Regions from separate parts of the Geoanaerobacter pelophilus genome, predicted to be linked through region 2. Evidence: riboswitches for the same ligand, from Rfam matches in the RefSeq annotation. Region 2 holds a riboswitch; the other holds the start of a gene.
What was found. Region 2 has a riboswitch for S-adenosylmethionine ahead of metX (homoserine O-acetyltransferase MetX). Riboswitches for the same ligand answer to the same signal wherever they lie in the genome.

Region 1 (4,391 bases), 840 kb from region 2:
GCCCTGCCTGTGGCGCGGCTATCTCCGGGCAATGGGCCTGAATTTTTCATCAACTTAAAGGACGGCGAGGGACCTTCGCTTTAACTTTCAGATGTGGGTTATATGCCGGAATTCAAGAAACTACATATAATTGTTATCGCCGTCTGCTGCATTGCCCTGTTTTGGGTAGCCGATGTTTATGTCGATGCAAAATTCTTCGGCGAGGGCGGGGTAGGTCAGCAGTTTTTTCATCCCACCGCTCAGGAACTGTGGTACCGGTCTGCATTTGCCGTTGCCCTTTTGGTTTTTACGGCATTCGTTTGTGTAGTCATCTCCCAGCGAGACCGACTCGACCGGCAGTTAACGTCTGCCCTTGAGGCAGCCGCGTCGGAAAAATCCAAAAGCGAGGCGATTATTGCCGCTATCGGCGACGGGATCAGTATTCAGGACACCGGGTTCAGGGTGCTGTATCAGAATGAGGTGCATCGCCAGATGGCTGGCGGCAATTTCATTGGCGAGCAGTGTTTCAGTGCTTTCGGCAGGGGGACATCTCCCTGCGAGGGCTGCCCCGTGGTGGCTGCGTTTAACGACGGCGGCATCCATACCCTGGTCAAGCAGACTCCGCCTGGGTCTGCTACAACTCATATCGAAATCATTGCCTCGCCGCTACGTGACGCCAGTGGCAATATTGTTGCCGGAATCGAAGTCGTCAGGGATATCTCCTCTCACATGCAGTCCGAGGCGAATCTGGCCCGCAAGGCTGCCGATCTCGAAGCGCTTAACCGCGAGTTGGAGTCTTTTGCCCATTCCGTTTCTCACGATCTCAGGAAACCGCTGACGGTGATATACACGGCAGCCCACTATCTCCGGGAGAATAGCGTTGCAGCCGAGGCAGATCCTGCATCCTATTTTATTAATACCATCTGCGACGCCAGCCAGAGAATGGAGGAGCTGATCGAATCTCTCCAGATGTTGGCCAACATCTCGCACCGGCAGATAAACCATGCTCGGCTGAACCTTTCCGAGTTGGCTTCAGTGATAACTGCCGATCTTGGGCTTATCAATCCGGAACGCCATGTTTCATGCCATATTACTCCAGGGCTTACCGCTTATGGCGATTGCGGGTTGATCCGGATTTTGCTGGAAAATCTCCTGGGCAATGCCTGGAAATATACCGCCAATGAGCCTGCTGCATCGATCACTTTCGGTGAGTGCGAAACGATAAGAGGGAAAGCATTCTTTGTGCAGGACAACGGAGCCGGATTTGATATGGCTTTTGCGGACAATCTCTTCAAGCTATTTTCAAGACTTCATGACAGCAAGCAATTCAGTGGCACCGGTATCGGCCTGGCTACCGTAAAAAGGGTTGTGGAACGTCACGGCGGTCAGGTATGGGGTGAAGGCAAAGTTGGAGAAGGTGCCACGTTTTATTTTATCTTGCCGGAGGGAAAAGGATGAAGGTCTCATTCGCCCGGCGTTTGTGGGTAACCTTTTCCGCCAACGTCATCGGTATTTATGCTTCCTTGTTCAATGATTTCAGGAGCCGGGGCGCTGAACATATACCTGAGTCAGGTGGGGTGTTGCTTGCTGCCAACCATATTTCCGCTTATGAGACGATCTTTCTCCCGTGGGCGATTATCAGGAGTTTTCCGATGAGCATGCTCTGGGCGCCGGCCAAGGAAGAGCTCTTTGCCAAAACCTTCACCCGGCTGCTGTACAGCTCATGGGGCGCTTTTCCGGTAAGACGGGGACGGGACGTTCGCGCCGGCAAAGCAATCAATGAACTGCTCGTCGACCAGCGAGTGATGCTTTTCCCGGAGGGAACCCGCCACAAGGATGGTCGCCTGGGCAAAGGCAACCGCGGCGTAGGCAAGATAATATACGATGTGCGACCGGCAGTAGTCCCTACTGCCCTGATCGGACTGAACCGCTGGAAGTTCCCAGGTGTACGGCAGCAGGGTATGGTGGTCTTTGGGGCGCCGATCGATTTCTCCGATCTTTTCCTGCGCGACGACTGCAAGGAGACCCATCAGTTGATTGTTGATCGGGTGATGGATGCGATTGAAGCGCTGCTCAAGGAAGAGGGGGCTTATGTCGGACGCTGTTGAAATCTTCTGCGACGGTGCCTGTAGCGGCAACCCTGGGCCTGGCGGCTGGGGTACGATCCTGCGTCTCGGCAATAATGAGAAAGAGCTTTCCGGCGGCGAACCGGCAACGACCAACAACCGGATGGAACTGACCGCAGCCATTGCCGGGCTTGCTGCCTTGAAACGACCTTGTCGGGTCGTCATCACCACTGATTCCCAGTATCTGGTCAAGGGGATGACCGAGTGGATATCCGGGTGGATCAGGAAAGGATGGATCAACAGCAAGAAAGAGCCTGTTGTGAACCGCGATCTCTGGGAACGGTTGCTGGAGCTTACCGGAATTCACACTGTTGAGTGGCGCTGGGTTCGCGGCCATGACGGCCATGCAGAGAACGAGCGGTGCGATGAACTGGCGAGGAATGCCATTGGGAAACTCTGACCTGTCGCCTACATTTTACCTGTGGGGTGAATAACTGCAGATTCCCTTGCTACCTGGCTTTGATGACACTGTAAAAAAAATGCTTTACATTTGTCCGACTAATACGGTAAAGAATAAAACATTGCTTGCTGGCAAAAATATGCAGCAAGTTCCTACAATCGAATAAGTACCACGTTTCTTATCAAGAGCGACCGAGGGACAGGCCCTATGACGTCGCGGCAACCTCCCGAAAGGGAAGGTGCCAATTCCTGCGAAACCGACAGGTTTCGGGAGATAAGGGAGCGCGGACGATCTGCAAAGAGAGTCCCCTTCCGCACCCCGGAAGGGGATTTTCATTTTGGAGGTCTATCATGAACATCGCATCTCAGGCAGCACAGATTGGACTTGATTGGGATACCCGTACCGGCGCAGTCACTGTCCCGATCTATCAGACAGCTACTTTTCGCCACCCCGGCCTTGGTCAGAGCACCGGCTACGACTACTCCCGTTCCGGCAATCCGACTCGTCAGGCGCTTGAAGACGGCATTGCCAAGCTGGACGGCGGTTGCCGCGGTTTTGCCTACGCTTCTGGGATGGCGGCCATCACCAGCCTGCTGTTCCTGTTCAGCCATGGCGACCACATTATCGTCACCGAGGATCTCTACGGCGGCACCTACCGGCTTTTTGAAAAGATCTTCAACCAGTACGGCCTGGAATTCACCTATGTCGATACCAGCGACACCAGTGCCGTGACGAGCGCAATTCAGCCGAATACCAAGGCGCTTTTTGTCGAGTCCCTGACCAATCCCCTGTTGAAGGTCGCCGATATCTCGGCACTCTCGGCCCTCTGTCGCGAAAAAGGTCTGCTGTGCATCGTCGATAATACCTTTCTCACCCCGTATCTGCTCCGGCCGCTGGACCTGGGAGCGGATATCACTGTCTACAGTGGCACCAAGTACCTGGCCGGTCACAACGATACTGTCTGCGGTCTGGTGGTTGTCAAGGACCCGGAATTGGCAGAGAAGGTCTACTTTCATCAGAACGGCGCCGGCGCTGTCCTTGGCCCCCAGGATTCCTGGCTCGCGATACGGGGGATAAAAACCCTTTCCGTGCGGCTTGACCGGCAGCAGGAAAATGCCCAGACTATTGCCGAATGGCTGACCAGGCACCCTCTGGTCAGGAAGGTCTATTATCCGGGGCTTCCCGGACATCCCGGACACGAGCTTCTGAAGGCTCAGGGGAGCGGTTTTGGCGCAATGATCTCATTCGAGGTTGCCGATCCCTCTCTTGTTGAACCGTTGCTGTTGCGGACCGGGCTCATTTCCTTTGCCGAGAGTCTGGGCGGGGTGGAAACCCTGATCACCTTCCCGGAAGTTCAGACCCATGCCGACATCGAGCCGGAAAAACGGGAGAAATTGGGGATCAACAAGGTGCTGTTGCGGCTTTCGGTGGGAATCGAGAATGTCGATGACCTGATCGCCGATCTGGACCAGGCATTTGCCATAGAGGAGGCGGCATGAAATTCGAGACGAGACTGATCCATGGGAGCCACACCATTGACCCGGCCACCGGGGCGTTGAGCATACCGGTTTGCCAGACCTCGACCTTTGCCCAGGGTTCTGTTGACCATTTCGGCAAATATGATTACGCCCGCTCCGGGAATCCAACCCGCGAGGCCCTTGAAGAGGCGATTGCCGGGCTGGAGGGCGGGACGCATGCCTTTGCCTTTGGTTCCGGCATGGCAGCCATATCCTCTACCTTGCTGCTTTTCCAGCCGGGAGACCATCTGGTGGTCTGCGAGGATGTTTACGGAGGGGCTTTCCGGGTCCTGACCAGGCTGTTCGGCCGGTGGGGGCTGACCGTGACCTTTGTCGATGCCACCAGCCTGGATGCGATCGAAGCTGCCA
Region 2 (4,391 bases):
TGGATGTGTCCACAATGATGGTTCTGCCGCCGGTCTCGACCATGAGAGACGTCCTGCTGCGCTTGTCATGCTGATCTGAAGAGCTGCAGACCGGGCAGCGGCAGCCGACCATGGGAATCCCGGTGGATGTGCCACTCCCCAGAATTACCAGTTTCATGGACTGACTCCCGGAAAGAATACCCGGAGAATACCATGAAACTACCCAGTCAACAAGGAGATTGCCCTTTCCCGGTCTCGGCGATGCCCCTGTTACCGGCTTTGGAGGATAATTAAAATGCGGGTTGCCCTGATAACCCCATACTGGCGAGATGCGGTGCGCGGCAATGCCGTAACTGTAGTGCGCCTGGCAAAGCAGTTGCGGCAACTGGGGTGCGACCTGCACATCTTCTCGCTCGACGATATGCCCGGAGATCAGGTTGTTGCCTCTGTGCTCAACGGCAATTTTGACCTGTGTCACGCCTTTCACGGCTATCTGGGGGGGAGCGTTGCCCGGATAATCAGGGCGCAGGGCAGGGTGCCATTCATTGTTACTCTTACCGGCTCAGATATCTATGAAACCCTGGCCGATGACCGACGTGATGAAACCCTGGCAAGTCTGGAATCGGCAGCGGTGGTGGTGGCGTTTCACGAACTCGTTGCGCTTCGTCTTGGCTCAGAGGCGCGCTCACTTACGGCGCGAATCACGGTCATACCCCAAGGGGTCGAGCTTCCTGCCTTGGACAAAGGGCTCGCAACAGTGCGGCAGGGGGATGACTTTATTTTTCTTCTTCCGGCAGGGATCCGGCCGGTCAAGGATCTGATCTCGCCGTTACCGCCAGTGGCGGAACTTCACAGCCGTCACCCCACAGTTCGGTTGCAACTGGTGGGGCCGGTTCTGGATCAGTCGTATGCCGAGCGCTTGTTTGCCATGATGACGGATTTTCCGTTTGTCGAATACCTGGGGGTGGTTGAGCATCGCAACATGGGAGCGTTGTATCGCACTGCCGATGTGGTGGTGAACAGTTCCAGTTTTGAGGGGGGAATGGCCAATTCTCTTCTGGAGGGGATGGCGTGGGGAAAACCGCTGCTGGCCTCGGATGTCGAAGGGAACCGGTCGCTGGTGATCGACGGCGTTAACGGCCTGTTATACCGTGATGCTGAGGAATTTGCTGCCAAGGCGGAACTGTTGCTGGCAGACCCTGGACTCTGTTGTCACCTGGGGATGGAAGGGCGCAGGATGGCTGAAACGAGCCATTCGCCGGAACAAGAGGCTGCAGGGTATCTGCGGTTGTACGAAAAGGTCGCCGGAAGGGCTAATTCTTGCTCACCGCACCTTTGACAGGAACTCCCGGACCTGGGGGGTGAAGGTCTCATGTTCCAGGAGAAAGGCGTCATGGCCGTAGGGGGAATTGATGAGGTGGTACTCCACCGGTTTGTTCAGCGATTTCAGGGCAGTGACCATCTCTTCGGTCTGGGCCGGCGGATAGAGCCAGTCAGAGGTGAAGGCAAAAAACTGGATCGGCGCCTGCACCGGTTCAAAGGCCTCTTCCAGTGACTCGCACCCCCAGGCAACGTCGTAGAGGTCCAGCGCCTTGGCGAGATACAGAAACGAGTTGGTGTCGAATCGGTCCACAAAGCCGTAGCCGTTGTAGTTGAGGTAGCGTTCCACCTCGAACTGGCCGAAAAAGTCGAACAGGCCGTCTTTGGCCGAGAAGCGCCTGCCGAACTTGGCGGTCATCGACTCATCGGAGAGGAAAGTGATGTGGCCGATGCCGCGGGCCAGCGCCAGGCCGTCCTTGGGGTTTTTCTTGTACTCCCCCTTTTTCCAGGTAGGGTCGTTGAATATGGCCCACCGGGCCACGGCATTAAGGGAGATCGCCTGTGCCGAAGGGCGGGGGGAGGTGGCCAGCACCACGGCCGATGCTATCCGGTCCGGGTATTGGGTTGCCCATTCCAGGGCCTGCATGCCGCCCATGCTGCCGCCGAGCACGGTCACCAGGCGTTTGATCCCCAGGTGGTCGATCAACAACTGCTGGGCCCGGACCATGTCGCGCACCGTGATGACCGGGAATGACAGGTTGTACCGCTTGCCGGTCTTTGGGTTGATTGAGGTGGGGCCAGTGGAGCCGTAGCAGGAGCCGATGACATTGGAGCAGATGACGCAGTAGCGGTCGGTGTCCAGCAGGCAGCCGGGACCGACGATGGCGTCCCACCAGCCGGGTTTCGGCTCTTCATCCGAATAGCGTCCCGCCAGATGGGCGTTGCCGGTCCAGGCGTGAGCAACGAGAATGGCATTGGAGCGGTCGGCATTCAGTTCGCCGTACGTCTCATAGGCAAGCGTAATCGGCCCGAGGATTCGACCGCTTTCCAGGCGGATATCGGTGTCGAAGGTTATTGATTGTTCTGTAACGATTCCGTACGGCATAAAAAAGCCCCTGCAAGATGAGCAGGGGCTTTGAGTGTATCGTTTGTCAGCACCCGGCTCATCTCTAGGAATTAGCACCTGGCGCCCGTTTCCGGACCGGTTGCTGTGGTTTCGCAGGGCCTGTCCCTCCACCACTCTTGATAAGCTGGCAGCCAAAGTCTTATTCGTACTTTTGAATCCGACTCCGGCAAGTTATTAAATTGTCAGGGTAGAATAGGTGATGACGCTCCTTTTGTCAATGCAAAATCAGGCGGACCAGAGGCCGGAATGGGCTACTTTTTCTTGCGCTTTGCGTTGATCGCTTCCAGCACCGCTACTCCCATCTTGGTCGGACTGGTGGCAACAGTTACCCCGCACTCCTGCAAGGTGCGGATCTTGTCTTCCGCCTTGCCCTTGCCGCCGGTGATAATGGCTCCGGCGTGACCCATCCTTTTGCCCGGAGGAGCGGTGACCCCGGCGATGAAGGCCGCCACCGGCTTCTTCATATTTTCTTTGATCCAATTGGCTGCATCCTCTTCGGCGCCGCCGCCGATCTCGCCGATCATCATGACCGCTTCGGTATCCGGGTCTTCATTGAACAGTTTTAGGACATCGATGAAATTCATGCCGATGATCGGGTCGCCGCCGATACCGACACAGGTGGATTGCCCCAGGCCGGCGTCGGTGACCTGCTTCACTGCCTCGTAGGTGAGGGTGCCGCTGCGCGAGACAATACCGATCTTGCCCGGCTTGTGGATGTAGCCCGGCATGATGCCCAGTTTGCACTGGCCGGGGGTGATGATACCCGGGCAGTTCGGGCCGATGAGCCTGGTCTTGCTTTCGCGCTGGATACGGCGCGCCAGTACCATGTCACGCACCGGTATTCCTTCCGTAATGCATACTGCCAGCTCCAGCCCGGCTTCGCATGCCTCCAGGATCGCATCTGCCGCTCCCGGCGGCGGCACGAAGATCATGGAAACCGTGGCGCCGGTATAATGGACCGCTTCGGCAACGGTATTGAAGACCGGAATTCCTTCGATATGGATGCCGCCTCTCCCCGGAGTGACCCCGGCTACTATGTGCGTGCCGTAGTCGCGGCACTGCTGGGTGTGAAAGAGGCCGCTTCTGCCGGTTATCCCCTGAACAAGAACTTTTGAGTCTTTATTGATCAGAATTGCCATGTCTGATTCCTTTTATGGTGGTGTGGTTAAATTAGCCAAGCATTGACACGATCCGCTGTGCCCCGTCGCCGAGCGTGTCGGCAGTCTGGACATTGAGACCAGATTCGGCCAGGAGCTGTTTTCCCTCTTCAACCTTGCTGCCGTCCATCCGGACGACAATCGGCAGGGTGCATTTCACTTCCGAGGCGGCCTCGATAATCCCCTGGGCAATGACGTCGCAGCGCATGATGCCGCCGAAGATGTTGACGAACACCCCTTTGACGTCACTGTCTTCAAGGATGATCTTGAACGCTTCGGCAACTTTCTCGCGGGTTGACCCGCCCCCAACGTCCAGGAAGTTTGCCGGTTCGCCGCCGAACTCCTTGAGCACGTCGAGGGTGGCCATGGCAAGCCCGGCGCCATTAACCATGCAGCCGATGTTGCCGGAGAGCTTGATGTACGAAAGGTCGTACTTGCCGGCGTTTATTTCCAAGGGGTCCAGCTGTGAATAGTCCATCATATCCGGGTATTCGCGGTGACGGAACATGGCGTTGTCGTCAAAGTTGATCTTGGCGTCCATGGCGAGCAGCCAGCCGGCCTTGGTCACCGTCAACGGGTTTATCTCCACCAGGGAGCAGTCTTTTTCCAGGCAGCAGCGATAGAGGTTCTGGATCAGCTCCACGCAATCTTCACACACGGTTCCGGTGAGACCCAGTGCCAGGGCGATCTTGCGAGCCTGATAGGGGCGCAGTCCGGTGAACGGGTCGATCGGCAGCACATGAATCTTTTCTGGACTCTTTTTGGCAACTTCCTCGATTTCAACCCCGCCTTCGGCTGAGGCGATGAGG

Region 1: it holds a riboswitch for S-adenosylmethionine, as region 2 does, so the genes downstream of both, KI809_RS01470 (trans-sulfuration enzyme family protein) here and metX (homoserine O-acetyltransferase MetX) in region 2, are expected to answer to the same signal.

What each region holds. Positions count from the first base shown of each region.
Region 1 is NZ_JAHCVJ010000001.1:326,452-330,842, reverse strand. Features, by position in the region: gene amrS (AmmeMemoRadiSam system radical SAM enzyme) at 1-41, shown strand, start outside; gene KI809_RS01485 (sensor histidine kinase) at 103-1,437, shown strand; gene KI809_RS01480 (lysophospholipid acyltransferase family protein) at 1,434-2,087, shown strand; gene rnhA (ribonuclease HI) at 2,071-2,505, shown strand; SAM riboswitch class I at 2,681-2,785, shown strand; gene KI809_RS01470 (trans-sulfuration enzyme family protein) at 2,856-4,004, shown strand; gene KI809_RS01465 (trans-sulfuration enzyme family protein) at 4,001-4,391, shown strand, end outside.
Region 2 is NZ_JAHCVJ010000001.1:1,166,230-1,170,620, reverse strand. Features, by position in the region: gene KI809_RS05355 (GPMC system MBL fold metallohydrolase) at 1-157, opposite strand, end outside; gene KI809_RS05350 (glycosyltransferase) at 275-1,318, shown strand; gene metX (homoserine O-acetyltransferase MetX) at 1,304-2,404, opposite strand; SAM riboswitch class I at 2,460-2,551, opposite strand; gene sucD (succinate--CoA ligase subunit alpha) at 2,677-3,564, opposite strand; gene sucC (ADP-forming succinate--CoA ligase subunit beta) at 3,596-4,391, opposite strand, start outside.